One region of the Cupriavidus nantongensis genome, then DNA from elsewhere that is predicted to be linked to it. Evidence: predicted binding sites of a transcription regulator. Region 1 holds the regulator's gene; each other region holds the start of a gene.
What was found. Region 1 encodes FNR, which switches genes on or off when oxygen is low (the NO sensors DNR and NnrR bind a similar motif). Its sites were predicted from a motif close to TTGATNNNNATCAA; they were not measured.
Positions count from the first base shown of each region.

Region 2: a site for FNR is predicted at 1,530-1,543, ahead of ubiU (ubiquinone anaerobic biosynthesis protein UbiU). Genes of this name have one in related genera too.
Region 3: a site for FNR is predicted at 5,682-5,695, ahead of hemN (oxygen-independent coproporphyrinogen III oxidase). Genes of this name have one in related genera too.

Region 1 is NZ_CP014844.1:3,249,067-3,256,120, reverse strand. It holds gene ccoN (cytochrome-c oxidase, cbb3-type subunit I) at 1-596, shown strand, start outside; gene ccoO (cytochrome-c oxidase, cbb3-type subunit II) at 615-1,274, shown strand; gene A2G96_RS15025 (cbb3-type cytochrome oxidase subunit 3) at 1,278-1,442, shown strand; gene ccoP (cytochrome-c oxidase, cbb3-type subunit III) at 1,445-2,362, shown strand; gene ccoG (cytochrome c oxidase accessory protein CcoG) at 2,412-3,884, shown strand; gene A2G96_RS15010 (FixH family protein) at 3,928-4,137, shown strand; gene A2G96_RS15005 (hypothetical protein) at 4,134-4,379, shown strand; gene fnr (fumarate/nitrate reduction transcriptional regulator Fnr) at 4,447-5,172, opposite strand; gene A2G96_RS14995 (sulfite exporter TauE/SafE family protein) at 5,250-6,008, shown strand; gene scpB (SMC-Scp complex subunit ScpB) at 6,595-7,054, shown strand, end outside.
Region 2 is NZ_CP014845.1:1,978,004-1,985,057, forward strand. It holds gene A2G96_RS29745 (U32 family peptidase) at 1-260, opposite strand, end outside; gene ubiU (ubiquinone anaerobic biosynthesis protein UbiU) at 325-1,365, opposite strand; gene A2G96_RS29755 (NAD(P)H-dependent flavin oxidoreductase) at 1,638-2,795, shown strand; gene A2G96_RS29760 (hypothetical protein) at 2,882-4,270, opposite strand; gene A2G96_RS29765 (type IV pili methyl-accepting chemotaxis transducer N-terminal domain-containing protein) at 4,661-6,670, shown strand; gene A2G96_RS29770 (response regulator) at 6,667-7,054, shown strand, end outside.
Region 3 is NZ_CP014844.1:98,483-105,536, forward strand. It holds gene A2G96_RS00470 (hypothetical protein) at 1-205, shown strand, start outside; gene htpX (protease HtpX) at 330-1,208, shown strand; gene arfB (alternative ribosome rescue aminoacyl-tRNA hydrolase ArfB) at 1,218-1,622, opposite strand; gene A2G96_RS00485 (MipA/OmpV family protein) at 1,651-2,466, opposite strand; tRNA gene A2G96_RS00490 (tRNA-Arg) at 2,631-2,706, opposite strand; gene A2G96_RS00495 (c-type cytochrome) at 3,171-4,070, shown strand; gene hemN (oxygen-independent coproporphyrinogen III oxidase) at 4,149-5,621, opposite strand; gene A2G96_RS00505 (ABC transporter substrate-binding protein) at 5,819-6,946, shown strand; gene A2G96_RS00510 (UvrD-helicase domain-containing protein) at 6,968-7,054, opposite strand, start outside.

The sequences.
Region 1 (7,054 bases):
CGCCCTCCTGGGGCGGCATGATCAACGGCATCATGACCCTGTCGGGTGCCTGGCACAAGCTGCGCACCGACCCGATCCTGAAGTTCCTGGTGGTGGCGCTGTCGTTCTACGGCATGTCCACGTTCGAAGGCTCGATGATGTCGATCAAGACCGTCAACGCGCTGTCGCACTACACCGACTGGACCATCGGCCACGTGCACTCCGGCGCGCTGGGCTGGGTCGCGATGATCTCGATCGGTTCGCTGTACTACCTGATCCCGCGGCTGTTCGGCGAGAAGCAGATGTACAGCGTGCGCCTGATTGAATGGCACTTCTGGATCGCGACCATCGGCGTGGTGCTGTATATCGCCTCGATGTGGATCGCGGGTGTGATGGAAGGCCTGATGTGGCGCGCCACGCAGCCGGACGGCACGCTGACCTACGCCTTCGTCGAAGCGGTCAAGGCCAAGTATCCGTTCTATCTGATTCGCCTGCTGGGTGGCATGTGCTTCCTGTCCGGCATGCTGTTGATGGCCTACAACATCGCCAAGACCATCGTCGGCAAGCCCGCCATCGATGCGCCGATTCCGGCCAGCATCGCCGCCTCCGCCCACTGATCAATCCAGGATAGAAAGATGTCCGACAAACAACGCTTCTTTTCCCACGAAACGCTGGAGAAGAACATCGGCTGGCTGATCATCTGCACGATCCTCGTGGTCAGTATCGCGGGTCTGGTCCAGATCGTGCCGCTGTTCTTCCAGCACTCCACCACCGAGCCGGATCCGGGCATCACGCCGTATTCGCCGCTGCGGCTGATGGGGCGCGATATCTATATCCGCGAAGGCTGCGTCGGCTGCCACTCGCAGCAGGTGCGCACGCTGCAGGCCGAAACCGAACGCTACGGCCATTACTCCACCGCCGGTGAATCGGTCTACGATCATCCGTTCCTGTGGGGCTCCAAGCGTACCGGCCCCGACCTGGCGCGCGTGGGCGGACGCTACTCCGACGACTGGCAGCGCATCCACCTGCGCAACCCGCGCGACGTGGTGCCGGAATCCGTGATGCCGTCGTACCCGTGGCTGGAGAAGGCCGTGCTGCCAACCAACGATATCCAGGCGCGCATGCGTGCGCTGGTCAAGCTGGGCGTGCCGTACACCGACGCCGACATCGCCAAGGCGCCGGAAGAGCTGAAAGGCAAGACCGAGGAAGACGCGCTGGTCGCCTACCTGCAGGGCCTGGGCACCAACCGCCGCAACGTGCGCGTCGATGCCGCAGCCGCGGTACCGAAGGAGTAAGCCATGGCCATGATCACCGCCATCGCGACCGTCGTGTCGATGGTCGTATTCCTCGGCATCTGCTGGTGGGCCTGGTCCGCCGGCCGCCAGGCCGCCAACCGCGAATCCGCCATGCTGCCGTTCGCGCTGCCTGACGAAACTACGACAACATCGAGCCGGAACACCTAGCCATGAGCGATTTCATTTCCGATTTCTGGAGTTACTACATTGCCGCCATCGCGCTCATCGGCATCGTCTGGTGCGTATGGCTGCTGTTCTCCCAACGCAAGATCACCAAGACCCCCGGCGGCACGGAAGATACCGGCCATGTCTGGGATGGCGACCTGCGTGAGCTGAACAACCCGCTGCCGCGCTGGTGGATGTGGATGTTCCTGCTGGCCTGCATTTTCGGCCTGGCCTATCTGGTGCTGTATCCCGGCCTGGGCTCGTACGCCGGCGTGCTGAAGTTCTCCACGCAGGGCGAACTGGCCGCGCATCGCGCGGCGCAGGAACGCATGCAGAACGAGATCTACGGCAAGTACCTGAAGATGGACATCAAGCAGGTGGCCGCCGACCCGCAGGCGCGCGAGATCGGCCAGCGCCTGTTCCTGAACTACTGCGCGCAGTGCCATGGCTCGGACGCGCGCGGCAGCCGCGGCTTTCCCAACCTGACCGACAGCGACTGGCTGTACGGCGGCGATCCCGAGACCATCAGCCAGACCATCACCAAGGGCCGCAACGGCGTGATGCCGCCGTTCGGCGCGGTCATCGATGCCAAGCAGGCGGGCGACGTGGCGCAGTATGTGCGTTCGCTGTCCGGGCTGTCGTCGGATCCGATCCGCGTGTCGCGCGGCGAAGGCGCGTTCAAGACCACCTGCGTGGCCTGCCACGGCGCCGGCGGCAAGGGCAACCAGGCGCTCGGTGCGCCGAACCTGTCGGATAACGTCTGGCTCTATGGCAGCTCGGAAGCCAGCATCGTCGAGGCCATCCTGAAGGGCCACAACAACCACATGCCGGCACACGAGGAAATCCTGACGCCCGAACGCATCCGCATGCTGACTGCCTATGTGTGGGGACTGTCCAATACGGGAGGCGGAGCCGGGCAATGATCGACGACTCATGTGAGCGAGCGCTCGAGGCTCGCGGGAGAACTCGCCCATGAATGCGCCCGGGACCGAAGAAGTGGCCCGGGCGGCCGACCTGCAACGGTCGGCCGCTGCGCCGGGCGAGACCTCGGAAGAAACCCTTTACGAGGTCCGCCGCAAAATCTATCCGCGCTCGGTGAAGGGCGCGTTCTCCAGCTGGCGGGTCTGGCTGGTGATCCTGACCCAGCTGATCTACTACGGCACGCCCTGGCTCCAGTGGAACGGACGCCAGGCCGTGCTGTTTGACCTTGGCGAGCGCAAGTTCTATATCTTCGGGCTGGTGCTGTGGCCGCAGGATGTCATCTACCTGACCGTGCTGCTGGTCATCTCCGCGCTGGCGCTGTTCCTGTTCACGGCGATCGCGGGACGGCTGTTCTGCGGCTACGCGTGTCCGCAGACGGTCTATACCGAGATCTTCATGTGGATCGAGCGGCGGGTCGAAGGCGACCGCATCGCCCGCATCCGCCTCGACGGCGATCCGTGGAGCCTGCGCAAGTTCCGCATCAAGGCGACCAAGCATTTCCTGTGGGTGCTGATCGCACTGTGGACCGGTTTCACCTTCATCGGCTACTTTGCGCCGATCCGCGAGCTGGGCGGCGAGGTGCTGGCGCTGACGCTGGGCCCCTGGCAGGCGTTCTGGATGCTGTTCTACGCGTTCGCCACGTGGGGCAACGCAGGCTTCATGCGCGAGCAGGTGTGCAAGTACATGTGTCCCTACGCGCGTTTCCAGAGCGTGATGGTGGACCGCGACACCTATGTCGTGACCTATGACGTTGGCCGCGGCGAGCCGCGCGGCAGCCGCTCGCGCAAGACCGACCATCACCAGGTCGGGCTTGGCGATTGCGTCAACTGCAGCATCTGCGTGCAGGTGTGCCCGACCGGCATCGACATCCGCGATGGCCTGCAGTACGAGTGCATCGGCTGCGGTGCCTGCATCGACGCCTGCAACCAGGTCATGGACAAGATGGACTACCCGCGCGGGCTGATCCGGTACACCTCGGAGAACGCGATGCGCAAGGGCCTGTCCGCCGCGGCATCGCGCAAGCGCCTGCTGCGTCCGCGCGTCATCATCTACTCGGTGATCTGGGTGGCGCTGCTGGCGGGTTTCATGGCGTCGATCATGCTGCGCACGCCGCTGAAGGTCGACATCATCCGCGACCGCGGTGCGCTGGGCCGGGAGGTGGAGGGGCGCTGGATCGAGAACGTCTATCGGCTGCAGCTGATCAACACCACCGAAGCGCCGATGCAGATCCGCGTGCGCGCCGACAGCGATGAACTGAAGGGCCTGACGGTCGAATACGACAAGCAGGCCGAATCGCTGGCGCCGACTTCCAACCGGCTGCTGCCGATCCGCATCCGCGTGCCGATCGAGGCAGCCACGCAGGGCACGCACAAGATCAACGTAACCGTAACGAGCGAAGGCACGGAGCAGGGGCATGCCGAAATCCGGCAATCCACCAGTTTTATCGTGCCGCGCGATTTGTAAAGCTGGACGACTCTGGCGTAGTCGCCAGGACGAAGGGGGCAAGATGAGTCAGCAAGGCAATCCGTGGTGGAAGGAACCGTGGCCGTGGCTGCTGATGGCCGGTCCGCTGGTGGCCATGGTGGCGTGCGGCGTGACGATCTGGCTGGCGTCGGCGCACCCTGACCTGCCGGTGCAGGGCGCGACGCGGCATGGCCTGGTGGTCGAGAAGGCGGAAGCAGTGGCGCCCAGGTCCGCGGCAGCGAGGCAGCCATGAGGTTGCGCTGGCTAATGTGGGTGCTGTGGCCGGGCTTCCTGATGGCGGGCCTGGCGACGGCGACGGTTTTTTCCGTCGTCGATCCGGGCGACCTGAAATTCTTCGGCCACCCGATCGAATCGTCGCGCGAGTCGGTCTATACCGTTAGCTTCCTGCTGGCGTGGGTGTTCTGCGCGTTGTCCAGCGGGCTGACGCTGTACACCATGCCGACGCGGCTGGCGGATACGGACGAACTGGAATAGGGAAGGACCACCGGGAAGGACCACCGCATTGCCGGCGCCGCAGGCGGTGCGGCAATGCCGCGGTGGCTCAGCAGCTACGGCTGTAGAGTTGCTTGATGCCGTCGATGTCGATCAGCTTGACATGCCGCTGGCGGATCTGGATCAGCCCGGCCTCGGCAAAGCGCGAGAACAGCCGGCTGACGGTCTCGAGCTTCAGCCCGAGGTAGCTGCCGATCTCTTCGCGGCTCATGCGCATCACGAACTCGGACGCCGAATAACCGCGCGCCGACAGCCGCTCCGACAGGTTGATCAGGAAGGCGGCGAGGCGTTCCTCGGCGCGCATCGAGCCGAGCGTGACCAGCATCAACTGGTCGTGCGTGATTTCCTTGCCCATCAGGCGCAGGAACTGCTGCTGCAGCGAAGGCAGGTCGGACGACAGCGTCTGCAGATCGTTCATGCGGACCACGCATACCTCGGTGTCTTCGAGCGCGGTCGCATCGGATGCATGCTGCATCTCGCCCAGGCCGTCGAGGCCGACGATTTCGCCGGGCAGGTGGAAGCCGGTAATCTGCGAGCGTCCGTCTTCGGTGGTGACATGCGTCTTGAGCGTACCGAAGCGGATGGCGTAGACCGCGGTGAGCGGGTCGCCCATGCGGTAAAGGGTTTCCCCCTTGTGCACGCGGATGCGTTCCTGCACCAGCGTGTCGATCTTGGCAAGGTCTTGCTGCGACATGCCAACCGGAAGGCACAGCTGTCCCATCGCACAGGTGGAGCAGCGGGGCGACATCTCGGTAATGGGGATGGAAGTGAGCAATTGGAACCTGCTAGAAATGGCAGCGGGGCACGATATGGACATTTTACCGTGCGATGTGATCCGGCAGGGAGACAGAATTGACATTTGGAGTATTGATCAGCGTTTTCCTGCTCGCCCTGCTGGGCGGGGTGCATTGCGCCGCCATGTGCGGCGGGGTGGCGCTGGCCGTGGAGCAGCGGCGCGGCAAGGCAGCGCCGATTGCGGTGGTGCGCAGCCGGACTGCCTGGCTTGGCGAGTTATTGGTGATGCACTTTGGCCGGATCAGCACCTATATGCTGCTCGGTGCCGCGCTGGGCGCCGCCGGCGCCACGGCCTGGAAGCAGGATTACCTGCCGGTGCAGCGCTGGCTGTTCGGTGCCGGCAGCCTGATGCTGCTGTGGTCCGGATGGCGCCTGCTGCGTGGCAGTCCCTTTACCGTGGCCTGGCTGGAGCGGCTGGCGGCGCGTGCCGGCACGGCGCTGGCCGGCCGGCTCGGCGGCCTCGCCGGCGCGTTGCCGGCCTTCGTGCGGGCGCGCGGCGGGCTGGCCCGGCGTTATGGCGTGGGCCTGGCCTGGGGGCTGGTACCGTGCGGCATGGTCTACGGAGCCCTGACGCTGGCGCTGCTGGCAGGCAATGCCGGCTCGGGGGCGCTGGTGATGGGCGTGTTCGGGCTGGGCACGCTGCCGAACCTGCTGGTGCTGTCAGGGCTGTCCGGTTACCTGAGGCTGTGGTCGCGGCGACCGGGCGTGCGCTGGGGAGCGGGCCTTGCCGTGATGGCGTTTGGCGGTCTGGGCATCGCGCGAGCGGTGCTGCTGCCACATTCGCTGGCGGAACAGGGCTTTTGCCTGGTGTTTTGATGCCGCACGCCGCATCAAGCGGCGCCAGGACCCCGCGCAAGCCGGATGATGGTTGCAGGCGGAGGCGGGAATGCCATACAATCGCCAGCATTGCGGTATCGCGCGGAGTCAGACAGGCTGCGGTAAGCAGCGGCGAACAGCGCCTGGCGGCCTTCCTATCAGAAGGCGCGCTCGGGATGCGGGAAGCGGAAGGCTTTCGATGAGCGCCAGTCCCCGCGGTCCATCCGGTTCAAAAGATCTGGTTCAAAAGTCCGGTTGGCGCTGCGGCGTGGTAGATGCCGGCCTTGCTCCCGATACCCGTATTTTCTTGCGTCCGAGGCGTTCAGTTCGCCGACCGCGATGTCCGTTTGTGCGGACGAGCGACGCAAGAGGTTCGCTGGCCGATCCATGACGGCATGCGGACGATCTCCTGCCGGAAGCCCCGGCAACTCGATGCAAAGAAAGGGAAGTGCACGGCCTGGGTACGGCAGGTATCCGGCTCGCTGCGCAATGAGATGGCGGTGGCTCTGGCACCGCTGTATCCAAAATCTCCGGTGCCCCGGATCCGTCCGGGAGCAGGTGCAAAGACAGGCTGCACACCATCAACATGAATACCCAAGAGGCGAAGATCGTCCTCGAGACGGCGCTGATCTGCGCGCAGGAACCGTTGCGCGTCAACGATCTGCGCCGCCTGTTCGACGATGACGTCGGCGCAGACACCATCCGCGTGCTGCTGGACGAACTGCGCCAGGACTGGCGCCCGCGCGGCGTGGAGCTGGTGGCGCTGGCAAGCGGCTGGCGCTTCCAGAGCCGGCCCGAAATGCGGGAATACCTCGACCGCCTGAATCCGGAAAAACCGCCAAAATACTCGCGTGCGGTGATGGAGACCCTGGCGATCATCGCCTACCGCCAGCCGGTGACGCGCGGCGATATCGAGGAAATCCGCGGCGTGACGGTCAGCACGGAAGTGATCAAGAAGCTCGAGGACCGCAGCTGGATCGAGGTCATCGGCCATCGCGACGTGCCGGGTCGCCCGGCGCTGTATGCCACCACCAAGGCCTTCCTGG
Region 2 (7,054 bases), on a different contig from region 1:
ACCGGCGTGGACAGCACCACTTCCTTGCCCGCATCGCGCAGCATCTGTGCAATCTCCAGCCATTGCGCATGGCGGATTTCATGGCGGCGGGTACAGACGGTTTCGCCCAGGTAGACGCGGTCGACCGGCGCATCGGCGACCGACGCATAGAACTGCAGCACGGCCTCGCGCGGCCAGTAGTACAGCAGCGGACCCAGTGCGATGCCGAAGCCGGGCATCGCGGCGGCGTGCGGCATCGCGGCCGCGGCGGTGTTTGGCATAAGCAGCTCCATCGTGGCCGGCATGTGCCCCATGTCCGGATACAGGCAGGTGGATGTCATGGCGTCAGCGCCAGGGGCGGTCGTAGGCGCCCTGCGTGACCTGGTCGCCCTCGGCATGGCGTCCCAGCGTGCCCTGCCACTCCTGGCGCGGCGCGAAGCGGGCCGGATCGGCGCAGGCCGCGTCGATCGCCGCGCGCAGCACGCCGACCACGTCGCCGACATAGCGCGGGCTGCGCTGGCGCCCTTCGATCTTGATCGCGGCAATGCCCATGTCGATCAGCGCCGGCAGCAGCGACAGCGCATTCAGGCTGGTCGGCTCCTCCAGCACGTAGCCGCGCTCGCCCTCGACTTCGAAGCGGCCCTTGCACAGTGTCGGGTAGCCGGCCGGCTCGCCGGGCGCGTAGCTGTCGATCAGGATGCCCGACAGCCGCGCCTGCATGGTGCCGTCCTGCTCGGTCCAGCGCACCGCATGCGCGGGCGAGCACACCCCCTTGTTGTTGGGCGAATCGCCGGTGGCATACGACGACAGCAGGCAGCGGCCCTCGGCCATCACGCACAGGCTGCCGAAGCCGAACACCTCCAGCTCGACGCTGGTCTGGCGCGCCAGCTTGCCGATCTGCGCCAGCGACAGCACGCGCGGCAGCACCACGCGGCGGATATTGAAGCGCTCGCGCATCAGCTCGATGGCATCGGCATGCGTGGCCGAGCCCTGCACCGACAGGTGCAGCCGCAGGTGCGGATGGCGCGCGCAGGCATAGCCCATCAGGCCCGCGTCGGCCATGATCACGGCATCGGCGCCAAGGTCGGCGGCCGCATCGACGGCGCGGTGCCACTGCGCCACCGCGCCCATCTGCGCAAAGGTGTTGATGGCGAACAGCACCTCGGCGCCGCGCGCATGCGCTTCGGCCACGCCGGTGCGGATGTCGGCCTCGGTGAAGTTCAGGCCGCCGAAGTTGCGCGCGTTGGTGGCATCGCGCAGGCCCAGGTAGACCGCGTCGGCGCCGTGCTGCAAGGCCATGCGCAGCGCCGCCAGCGAGCCGGCGGGCGCAACCAGTTGCGGGCGGCGCGGCGGGGCGTCGGAGCGGGCAGGGATGGAACTGGTCATCGGTGATGGCGCCGGCGGCGGCGCGGGGGAAGGAAGACAGCGGCCGATGCTAGCCAAGCGCCCGCGCCAGGGGCTTGACCGCGCGCAAACCGACGCCAACGGCACCCCGGCCGCGACGGGCTATGCCGGTCGGCGTAGGCCGATGGCAGGCCAGCCGGCCAGTGTTGACCTGCGGCAAACGCGGGCCCGTGCCGCTGTGCCACGCTTGCGCGTCATCCCCGCGCCGGGGCCGCCGTGCGGCCCGGCGTCCATCCTCTTCCGGAGACCCGTTTATGAATCACCCCTGGCTCAAGCTGGGCGGCCGCCGCCTGCTGCCGATCGTGCAGGGCGGCATGGGCATCGGCATCTCGGCCCACCGGCTGGCCGGCGCGGTCGCGCGCCAGAACGGCGTCGGCACCATCGCCAGCATCGACCTGCGCCACCACCACCCCGACCTGATGGCGCGCACCCGCGGCAGCCGTGACAAGCCGGCCATCGAAGCCGCCAACCTGGAAGCCCTGGACCGCGAGATCCGCGCCGCGCGCACCGCCGCCGAGGGCCACGGCCTGATCGCCGTCAACGTGATGAAGGCGGTCGGCTCGCACGCGGCGCTGGTGCGGCAAGCGTGCGAAAGCGGTGCCGATGCCATCGTCATGGGCGCCGGCCTGCCGCTGGACCTGCCCGAACTGACCGCCGGCCACCCCAGGGTGGCATTGATCCCGATCCTGTCCGAGGCGCGCGGCATCGGCCTGGTGCTGCGCCGCTGGATGAAGAAGGGCCGGCTGCCCGACGCCATCGTGGTCGAACACCCGGCGCATGCCGGCGGCCACCTGGGCGCGGCCACCATCCAGGACCTGTCCGAGCCGCGCTTCTCGTTCTCGCGCGTGCTGGGCGAATGCCGCGAACTGTTCGCGCAGCTGGGACTGGCCTGGGACAGCATCCCGCTGATCCTGGCGGGCGGCATCGACAGCCACGCCAAGGTGCGCCACTGGCTGGGCGAAGGCGCCGCCGCGGTGCAGCTGGGCACGGCCTTCGCCGTGACCGAGGAATGCGATGCGCATCCGGCCTTCAAGCAAGTGCTGGCCACCGCGCGGCCCGAAACCCTGCGCGAATTCACCAGCGTCGCCGGCCTGCCCGCGCGCGCGGTGCTGACGCCATGGCTGCAGCGCTACCTGTCTAGCGAAGCGCGCCTGCAGCGCCGCGCGCGCGTGCGCGAATGCCTGGAAGGATTCGATTGCCTGCAGGCCTGCGGCCTGCGCGACGGCATCGCGCGCATCGGCCAGTTCTGCATCGACCTGAAGCTGGCGCAGGCCGTACGCGGCGACGTGGAACGCGGCCTGTTCTTCCGCGGCCGCGGCGCGCTGCCGTTCGGCGAGGCCATCCGGCCGGTGGCGGAGCTGATGCATTACCTGTTGACCGGGGAGAAGCCCGCCGGGCTGGCGGCCACCTGACCGCAGCATCCCCATCACTAACGCCGCCGAAACAAGGCTCCCCTCGCCCGCTTGCGGGAGAGGGGTGGGGGAGAGGGCCAGAGCGTCTACGAAGTCGGCCGCGTCGGTATGCCTGCGCCTGCCCTCTCCCCCGGCCCCTCTCCCGCAGGCGGGGAGCCAACCAGCGGGACGTCAATGCCAACAGCAACACGCGGCGGCAACCCACCACACCTGCGCATCTGCCGCATGCAGCGCAGCGCCGCCAGCAATTGCCACCCCAGCCACGCATTGGCCCCCGCCAGCAGCAGCCCGCCGACGCGCGCCAGCAGCGCCGGCGCCAAGGGCAGCGCCAGCAGCACCGCATAAGCCGACAGCAACAGCCACGCCTGCCCGCGCTGCCGGCCCGGCGCGATGATCGCCTGCATCGACGGCACGCGCGCCCTGGGCGGCAGCAGCCGGCGCAGGTGCAGCCACACCAGGAATGGCACGATCTTGCCCAGCATCGCCGTGACCGGCAGCACGCCCACGCCGACCAGCGCCATCGTGCCGGCCCACCACGCCAGCGGCAGCGCCGCAGCAGGCAGCACCACCGCCGCGGCACCCAGCACCGCCGCGCCCAGCATGCTGGCGCATGCGACCGGCCACAACGGCCATAGCGGATCGTGGCGCCGCCGCGCGCGCACCGTGCCGGCGAGCCCGCATATCCCCAGCACCGCCACGAACGACAGCCACACCACCAGCGCAGCCTGTGCCAGCACCGGTTCCCCTGGCCACAGCACCAGCGCGGCGCTGAACACCGCCAGCGGCGCCCAATGCCCCAGCGGCAGCCAGCGCGCCAGCGCCGCCGGCAAGCGCGGCGTCTGCCAGAACATCGGCAGCACCGTGGCGGCGACCCCGCTGACCAGCGCCGCCAGCCAGCCACCCAGCGCCCATGCCATATGCAGGCCAAGCGCCTGCGCCACCGGCACGCCCCACAGCCCGCCGAAGGTGCCCGCCAGCGCGATGCCGGCGACCACCGCCACCATCAGCGGCGCGCCGATGCCGGCCAGCGTGCGCGTGGTGGCGTCCCGTGCGGCCACGCGCCGGCCCGCGGCCAGCAGCATCGCTCCCACCAGCAGCAGCACCGCGCCAAGCGCAGCCGCAACCCGCATCGCTACCGGCTCGCCGCCCAGCAAGCCGAAACCGAGCGCAGCCGCCAGCGCCGCGCCGGTCGCGGCCATCAACGGCGCCAGCCGCCCGGCAGCGGGAACGTCCACGCGCGCCACCACCGGCATCATCTGGAACAGCGCGCCGACCATCACCGGCAGCAGCATGCCCAGCGCCAGCGCATGCACCGCCGCCAGCGCCAGCGGCGCGAACCGGTCGGGCAGGCCCGCCGCAGGCCCCGCTGCCAGCAGCAGCCCCGCGGCCGCGCCCAGCCACGGCGCCGGCATCAGGCAACCGAACACCAGCGCAGGCCGTGGCGCGCGCGCGTAGTCGAGATCCGCGCCTTTCATGCGCGCCCCGCGGCGTGACGGAGGTGACGCATTCGTGCGTCCTTTGAAGTGGATACGGCCATCGCTCCTTCTCGCCAGTCGTGACAAAAGGCCCGATGCTAGGCCGCCGCGCCGCGCAGGGATTTGACGCGGGCCAATCCGGCCGGCATGAAATATCACGATGTGATGGAAACCGCCCTGGCGCCACACGCCATGCCCACGATGCGCCGCCGCCCGCACATACGCGCGCCAAAGCCGGGTTTCCTTGATCTTGCGCAGGTAGCCCAGCCATTCGCGCGGGGACAATCGCTTCCGACTCCTGCGTAATCCTGTTGCCCTGGCCGTCGGCCCACTGCCCGGCACCCTCGACAGGCCCGCGACAGGTTCCCCCTGGTAGCCCCCGATACCGCCATGTCAGATACCGACCCTGCTGCCGCCCCTGCCCCGGCGGCATCCGCGTTGCCCGCGCTGCGGCACCGCCTTTCCACGCGCATCATCTCGCTGTCGCTGGCCGTGCTGCTGGTGGTGCTGGGCATGATCTCCGGCACGCTTTGGCTGTCGTGGAAGCTGGAAGGCGCCGGCGCCGCCATCAACGATGCCGGCAGCCTGCGCATGCGCGCCAACCGCGTGGCGATCGAGCTGGCGCTGGCGCACGTGGGCCGCGCCAATGACCTGGCGGCGCAGGCGCAGGCGCTGGACACCACGCTGGCGCTGCTGAAGAAGGGCGATGCGGCGCGGCCGCTGTTCCTGCCGGACGAACCCGCCATCCACGCGCAGATGACCCGCGTGACCCATGACTGGCAACAGCGGCTGCGACCGCTGGCGGTGGCCGGCGCATCGCCTGCCGCGTACATTGCCGCGCTGCCGGGTTTTGTCGCCCAGGCCGACCGCCTGGTCGGCATGATCGAACACGACAGTGCGCGCAAGACCGACCTTCTGCGCCTGTCGCAAACCGCGCTGGCGCTGATGGCCTGTATCGGCACGGTTGCCGTGATCTACCTGCTCTACCTGTGGATCATCCTGCCGGTGCTGCGGCTGCAGGACGGTTTGCGGCGCATGGCCGCGCGCGAGTTCTCGCTGCGCCTGCCGGTGGAAAGCCGCGACGAGTTCGGCACGCTCAGCGAGGGCTTCAACCGCATGGCGGGCGAGCTGCAGGGCCTGTACCACGATCTTGAAGCGCGCGTGGCGCAGAAGACCGCCGAGCTGGAGCGCCACAACCGCGACCTGGAAACGCTGTACGAGATGGCCGCCTTCCTGAACCAGGCCCCCGATGCCGAAGCCATGGCGCAGGGCTTCCTGGCGCGCGTCATGCGCCAGTTCGACGCGGATGGCGGCAGCGTGCGCGTGCTCGACAGCCGCCACGGCCGCATGCACCTGCTGGCCGCCGCGGGCCTGCCCGCGGCGCTGGCCGAGGCCGATTCCTGCGCCTCGGCCAACGGCTGCCATTGCGGCGATGCCACGCGCGAGGCCGTGATCGCCATCGTCGACCTGCGCGAGGCGGCACGTGCCGGCGCGGCCGACGAAACCCCGTGCGGCCGCGACGGCTTCCAGTCGCTGGCGGCGTTCCGCATCGAAAGCCAGCGCGGCGCCACCGGCATGTTCGCGCTGCACTTCCGCGCGCCGCGCAAGCTGCCGCCGTCGGACCGGCAGCTGCTGCAGACGCTGGCGCAGCACCTGGGCACCGCGCTGGAACACCTGCGCCTGTCCGCCACCGCGCGCCAGCTGGCGGTGGTGGAAGAGCGCAACCTGGTCGCGCAAGGGCTGCACGACAGCATCGCCCAGGGGCTGAACTACCTGAACCTGCAGGTGCAGCTGCTCGACGACGCGGTTGCGCGCGACGACCTGGCCGAGACCCGCGAACTGGTGCCGATGCTGCGCCATGGCTTGGAAGAAAGCTACCAGGACGTGCGCGAGCTGCTCAACAACTTCCGCTCGCGGCTGGGCACCGGCGAATTGCGCCCCGCAGTGGAAGAGACCGTCGAGCGCTTTCGCCGGCAATGCCGCACCGAGGCCGCGCTGGCGATCGACGAACGCGGCGGCGCCTGGCCGCTGTCGCCCGAGCAGCAGCTGCAGGTGCTGTTCATCCTGCAGGAGGCGCTGTCCAACGTGCGCAAGCACGCCATGGCGGCGCACGTCGCGGTGGCGCTCAGCCATGGCCGCGATTTCCGCCTGGTGGTGCAGGACGACGGCGAAGGCTTCGACCCCGACGAACTGGCCACCCGCGCCGACGCCCATATCGGCCTGAGCATCATGCGCGAGCGCGCCGCGCGGCTGGGGGCGCAGCTGCACGTGCAGGCCAGCCCCGGCAGCGGCGTGCGCATCGAACTGGTGCTGCCCGCCGGCAGCCACGGCGCCGCCCGGCGCGATCGCAGCGCCAACCCCATCACCAGCCTGACCCTCCCGAGCGAGACCCAGCCATGACCATCCGCATCCTGCTGATCGACGACCACACCCTGTTCCGCTCGGGCATCCGCGCGCTGCTGCAGCGCCAGGCCGACTTCGAGATCGTCGACGAAGCCGCCGACGGCGTGGAAGGCATCAAGCGCGCCAAGCAGCACCGCCCCGACGTGATCCTGCTCGACCTGAACATGCCGGGCCTGTCCGGGCTCGAGGCGCTGCAGCTGCTGGTCGAAGACCTGCCGCAGACCGCGGTGATCGTGCTGACCGTATCCGAGGAGGCCGAGGAACTGGCCGCCGCGCTGCGCAGCGGCGCGCGCGGCTACCTGATCAAGAACATCGAGACCGAGGCGCTGATCGCCGGCATCCGCCGCGCCGCCGCCGGCGAGCCGGTGATCTCCGACAGCA
Region 3 (7,054 bases), 1.5 Mb from region 1:
CGGCGACCCGGCCGGCGATCCTTTACCGCTTCCCGAAGCTGCCGAGCCGCAATGGCAGCCCGGCGCCGACCTGGCCGAGCAACTGCTGCCCGCCACGCCCTTGCGCCTGGCCCCCTGGGCCGGCCGTGCCGGGCCGCCGCGCTATGCCGGCGCCCTGCTGCCCGAACCCGACCTGCCGCGGCTACCGCGACCGCCGCGCGCCTGATCCCCACGGCGCGGCCCGGCCGCGCCCGCCCGAACCCGCGTGCCGCGCACGAGTGCGGCGCGCGCCTGCGGTCCGACCGCATCCTTGCGCCTCCAGGCGCGACCCACCACTGCTCCACACACACATGAAACGCGTACTGCTTTTCCTGGCGACCAACCTCGCCGTCATGCTTGTCCTCAGCATCACCGCCAGCGTGCTCGGGGTGAACCGCTTCCTGACCGCCAACGGGCTCAACATGGGCATGCTACTGGCGTTTGCCGCGCTGATGGGTTTCGGCGGCGCCTTTATCTCGCTGCTGATGTCCAAGACCATCGCCAAGTGGTCGACCGGCGCGCAGGTCATCACCCACCCCAGCACCAGCACTGAGCTGTGGCTGGTGCAGACCGTCGAAAAACTGGCGCAGCGCGCCGGCCTGCCGATGCCGGAAGTGGCCATCTACGAGGGCGAACCCAATGCCTTCGCCACCGGCGCCACCAAAAACAGCTCGCTGGTGGCGGTGTCCACCGGCCTGCTGCAATCGATGTCGCACGAAGAGGTCGAGGCCGTGCTGGCGCACGAGGTCGCCCACGTCGCCAACGGCGACATGGTCACGCTGACGCTGATCCAGGGCGTGGTCAACACGTTCGTCATCTTCCTGGCGCGCGTGGTCGGCTACTTCGTCGACTCGATGCTGCGCAAGAACGACGAGGAATCGAGCGGCCCCGGCATCGGCTACATGGTCACGGTGATCGTGTGCGAGATCGTGTTCGGCATCCTGGCCAGCATCATCGTGGCCTGGTTCTCGCGCCGGCGCGAGTTCCGCGCCGATGCCGGCGCCGCCGGCATGATGGGCACCCCCACGCCGATGGTCGCGGCGCTGCGCCGCCTGGGCGGGCTGGATCCGGACGGGCTGCCGCAGAACATGCAGGCCATGGGCATCGCCGGCGGCAAGTCGTGGATGGCGCTGTTCTCGAGCCACCCGCCGATCGAGCAGCGCATCGCCGCGCTGCAGTCGGCGCGCTGAAGCCAGCGTTCAGTCGAACACGCGGCCGCGCAGCGCCTTGACCTGGCTGCGCTGGCTCTTGCTCTCGAGCCGGCGCTGGCGCGACGCCAGCGTCGGCCGCGTCGGCCGGCGCACGCGCGGCGGCGTGGCCACGCTGCGCACCAGCTCGTGCAGGCGCCGCACCGCCTCGTCGCGGTTCTGGTCCAGGCTGCGGAACTGCTGCGCCTTGATCACCACCACGCCGTCGCGCGTGATGCGATGGTCATGCAGCGCCAGCAGCCGCTCCTTGTGGTCGGGCGCGAGCGACGACGCGCGCACGTCGTAGCGCAGGTGCACGGCGTTCGAAACCTTGTTGATATTCTGGCCGCCCGCCCCCTGGGCCCGGATCGCGGTGATCAGGTATTCGTGATGGGGGATGACGAGGTCGTCGGTCATGCCTCGATCATAGCAAGCGCGCTCCGGGCTAGCGCCACGCATAGGCGATGCCGACGCCATACGTGATCTGGTTGCGCGTGCCGCGCTGGGTCACGATCGGGCTGTCGGCGGCCGCGCCGGCCAGGCGCTGGCCGTACACCATCGCGCCGCCATACCAGTGCTTGTCGAGCTGCCAGATCAGCGCCAGCCAGCCGGTGAACTGCTCGAGCCCGCCGCCCGGGCTGTAGGCCGGCAGGCCGCTGGCGGCCGCATCGGCCTGCGTCACGCCGAAATAGGTGCGGTTGAAGCTGCCGCTGACCCAGGTCGCGCCCAGCCCCGCACCCGCATACAGGCGCGGGTGCAGCGGCACCCATAGCGAGCCGGTCGCGTTGACGCGCGCGCCGCCATAGACGATGCCGGCATTGGTCATCACATTGACGCCGCCGCGCAGCCGCCACGGGACGGGGCCCGCATTGACGTATTCATAACCGATAAAGCCGCCGGCCTCGACCGTGGTGTCGATCTCGTGCAGGCGCGCCACCACCGGGTCATCCACGTCGTTGCGGCCCAGCCGCAGGCCCACTGCCGGCCCCCACTGGAACCCGGTCAGCCCGCCGAAATTGAACTGCGCATAGGGCCCGTACCACTCCAGCAGCCGCCCGCCCGGCGTGACATAGCGCAGGCCGGGGACTACGCCGACCATGCGGTCCTTGCCGCCGGCGAATTCCGTGGTCGAGCCGATGCCGAGCCCGGCCATGTTGGGCAGGGAGCCAGGCAGGCTCAGCGGCGTGGCAATGGCTGCGGCGCTGGCGCCGGCCAGCACCAGTGCAGCCAGCCCGCGTGGGAGGTTCGTCGGAATCGCCATGGCGGTCTGCGGCGCGGCACCATCGGCGCGCCCGGTTTGGTGGAATGTGTGAATCTATCAGCACCGGGGCGCGCCACCCGCCAAAGGCGTGCTGAAAGTTTTCGTCGGCGAGTTAAAGCGTGCCCGCCGCGACGCGGACACTGCGTGGGACATCGGAGGAAAATTGGCGCGCCCGGCTGGGATCGAACCAGCAACCCCTGCCTTCGGAGGGCAGTACTCTATCCATTGAGCTACGGGCGCACAGGACGGTTTTGCAACCGGTTTTGCGGGTACAGCGGTTGCGGCGGGCGAATGCCGCCGCAGGAAAGTCGCATAGGATACCGCTTTTGCCCGGCGCCGTCCATGTGGGGCCGAAACGGGCGCCGGGGAACGTCTCGCAACCGCCGCTTTTTGGCACTGGCAGGGGGGCTTTGGCGCTATAATCGCCAGCTATTTGCGTCAAATCGTGCCCGTCGCGCCGTCGACGCAACGAGTCGACCGGGGTCAAATCCGGGCGGCTGGTTGTCGGCGACAATCGGGCCCCGGTCCGGGAGACAGTCCGAGGTACGCAAATGGCAACAGACCCAAGTCAGGCAAGGGCCGCAGGGGAGCGCGGGCGGTCCGGATGGGGCCGGATAGTGGTCAGCGAAGGGCCACACCAGGGCCAGAAAAAGCAAGCCGAGCGTAAGCGGCCAGAAGGTTTCCTGCAAAACTGAGAGTTCTGTATGAGCGACGTCCACAACGAACACCCCGAGCACGAGTCTCCCATCAAAACCCCGAAGCAGCTGATCGCAGTCGTGATCGCGGCGTTCCTGGTGCCGATCATCGTGATCATCCTGCTGGTCAACTTCGTCGGACACGGCTCGACCGAAAGCGCCGGCGCGAACACCGCGGCCGAGGCCGTCAACGACCGCATCAAGCCGGTCGCCTCGCTCGAAATCAAGGATCCCAACGCGCCGCGCGTATTCAAGACCGGCGAACAGGTCTACAAGGAAATCTGCGCCGCCTGCCACGCCACCGGCGCGGCGGGTGCGCCCAAGCACGGTGCCGCCGCCGACTGGGCCGCGCGTATCGGCCAGGGCTTCGACGGCCTGATGAAGTCGGTGCTCAACGGCAAGGGCGCGATGCCGCCGCGCGCCGGCAGCACGCCTGACGACTACACCGATTACGAACTGGCCCGCGCCGTGGTCTACCTGGCCGACGCCGGCGGCGCCAAGTTCCCCGAGCCGCCCGCCCCGGCCCCCGCCGCTGCCGCGCCGACCACGGCTGCAGCCCCTGATGCGGCCGCCCCGGCTGCCGCGGCAGCGCCGGCTCCCGCCGCGGCTCCGGCAGCCGCTGCCGCACCGGCTCCGGCCGCTGCTGCTGCCGCTCCCGCCGCGGCCTCGGCCGAAGTGGGCAAGAAGGTTTATGAGCAGGTCTGCGCCGCCTGCCACGCCGCCGGCGTGGCCGGTGCGCCCAAGTTCGGCGACAAGGCCGCCTGGGCGCCGCGCCTGAAGGAAGGCATGGACGCGGTCCACAACTTCGCGCTCAAGGGCAAGGGCGTGATGCCGCCCAAGGGCGGCTATGCCGGCCCGGACGCTGACGTGATCGCGGCGTCGGACTACATGGCCAACGCCGCCAAGTAAGCCGGCTGACCGCAACAAAAAACCCGCGCATCCTGCGCGGGTTTTTTTTCGCCCTGCTGCCGGGATCGATGTTTCGGCTTACACCACGCGCGAGTAGCGCGGCACGATGCGGATCGGCTGGGCGCCGTCGTTGGCGGCGCGCGCGCCGTTGTCGACTGGCCGGGCGGCGTCGTCGCGCAGGTAGCGGTCGAACACCATCGCCACGCGCCGCACCAGCAGCCGGCCCAGCGGCGTCACGGTGATGCGGCCGGGCTCGCGGCGTACCAGCCCGTCCGCGGCCAGGCGCTCGAGCTCGGCCAGCTCCGCGGCAAAGGTCCGGTTGAAATCGATGCCATGCCGCGCCTCGATCGCCGGCAGTTCGAGCACGCCATTGCACATCAGGTCGCCGATGATTTCGCGCCGCAGGTGGTCGTCGGCCGTCATCGCCACGCCGCGCGCCAGCGGCAGGCGGCCCTGGTCGAGCGCGCCGTAGTAGTCGTCGAGCGTGCGTGCGTTCTGCACGTAGCGACCCGCGATCGCGCCGATCGCCGAGATGCCGAGGCCGACCTGGTCATAGCCGGCGTGCGTCGAATAGCCCTGGAAGTTGCGCTGCAGCCGGCCCTCGCGCTGGGCCACGGCAAGGTCGTCGTCGGGCAGCGCGAAGTGGTCCATGCCGATATAGACATAGCCCTCGGCGGTCAGCCGCTCGATGGTCGAGACCAGGATGTCGAGCTTCTCGCCGGCCGGCGGCAACGCGTTTTCGTCGATGCGGCGCTGCGGCTTGAATACGTGCGGCAGGTGGGCGTAGCTGTAGACCGAAAGCCGGTCGGGCCGCAGCGCCAGCACCTGGTCGATGGTGCGGCCGAAGCGCGCCGCGGTCTGGTGCGGCAGCCCGTAGATCAGGTCCAGGCTGACCGAGCGGAAGCCGAGCGCGCGCGCGGCATCGACCACGGCGCGGGTCTCCGCGAACGGCTGGATGCGATGGATGGCCTGCTGCACCTCGGGGTCGAAATCCTGCACGCCCAGGCTGACGCGGTTGAAGCCCAGCTCGGCCAGCAGCGCCATGCGGTGCTGGTCGACGCGGCGCGGATCGATCTCGATCGAGTGCTCGCCGTCGGCCGCCAGCAGGAAGTGCGTGTTCAGCAGCGCCATCACGCGACGCATTTCCTCCGGGTTCAGGAAGGTCGGCGTGCCGCCGCCCCAGTGCGACTGGATCACCTGCCGGCGCTCGCCGAGCCGCCCCGCCACCAGCGCCATCTCGCGGCCCAGGTAGCTGACGTAGCGCGCGCTGCGGCCGTGGTCGCGGGTGATGATCTTGTTGCAGCCGCAGTAGTAGCAGATGTTCTCGCAGAACGGGATATGCAGGTACAGCGACAGCGGTGCCGGCGCGTTGGCGCGGCAGGCGTCCAGCGCGTCGTGGTACAGCGACGGGTCGGGACGGTTGTGGAAGCGGTCGGCGGTCGGGTACGAGGTATAGCGCGGGCCGTTGCCGTCGATGCGCCCGGCAAGCGCGCGGAAGTCGGAGAGTGCGCGACGGTCGAGCGCGGGGGAAGTCATGGCAGGCGGGTTCATGGGGGCGCGGGGGAATGGGTATGCGACACGTCATCGTAGGACCGGGCCGCCGCCTGCAGCTTGACCGCCGTCAAGGGCGCGCCTGAGCCGAGCGGCGCCGCTGCCGCCGGGCTGCGCGCGTACGTCACATTGGCGTCATGGGTGCCGGGTACGCTGCGCGCCACCGCGCCCGCGCGCGATCCGTCACCGTGCCAGCCATGCCCAGTTCCCGCCGCCCCGACCCGCCCACGCCGTACCCACCGCTGCGCTGTCACCCGCCGGCACATTCCGGCCGGCGCCGGCTGCTTGCCGCGACCGGCCTGGTGCTGGCGCTGCCTGCGTTGGCTCCTCAGGCCCAGGCGCCGCGCACGGTGGTGGTCGGGCATCTGGTCGACCGCAACGGCGCGCAGTCCGACCTGGCGCGCGACTACCTGGCCGGCGCCAAGGTCCTGTTCGACGCCGTCAACGCCGCCGGCGGACCGGTGCGGATCCAGCATGTGGTGCGCGATGCGGACCCCGATCCGCGCCGCGCGCTGGCGCAGGCAGTGTCGCTGGCCGATACCGAGCATGCGGGGCTGCTGTTCGGCCCCGGCGACCGGCTGCTGCCCGTGCTGGCGTCATCGACCGAACTGGCCCGGCGCGGCATGCAGATCGTCGCGCCGCTGTCGGGGCTGGCGCTGGCCGCGGACAATGTCTGGTACACGCGGGCCGACTACCAGGCCGAACTGGACGCGGCCGCGCAACAGTTGCGCGGCTACGGGCTGACGCAGATCGCGCTGGCGGTGGCGCCGGACTTTGCGGTGTCGTCGCTGGCCCGGCTGGAAGCGCAGACCGGCACCCGCGCGGTGCTGCTGGAAGGCAATGGCGAAGCTGCGGCGCGGCGCATTGCCGCAACGCGCCCCGGCGCGGTGATCGTCGCCGGCGACACCCTGGCCTATGCCGAGCTGGGCCGGGCGCTGGCGGCGCAGGGGTGGTACGGCTTCCTGGTCGGACTGTCCGCGGTCAGCGCCAATGCCGCGCGCGAGATCCTGGGCCGCGGCTACGCCGGCGGCATGGTGCTGACCCAGGTTGCGCCCGGCCCGCAGCAGGCAACATTGCGGGTGGTGAAGGAACACGTGGCGCGCATGAAGCAGTACCTGGACGAACCGCCATCGCCTGCGACGCTGGCCGGCTATATCGGCGCCGCCTGGCTGGCGCGGGCGTTGCAGGGCGTCCGCACCGGCGGCGCGGCGGAACTGCGGCGCGCGCTGCAGAGCCGCGTCGACGTGGGCGACTTCACGCTCGACTTCACGCGCGGACAGCGCGGCTCGCAGTACGTCACGCTGGCGGTGTCGGGCGCGCGCTAGGGCTTCGATCGAGCGCGCGGCTCAGCCGGCGGCCGCCTTGCCGCTGCCTCCGTTCCCGAGCAGCGCCTTGAGCGCGCCCAGTCGGTCCTTGGGGCTCATCGCCGGAGT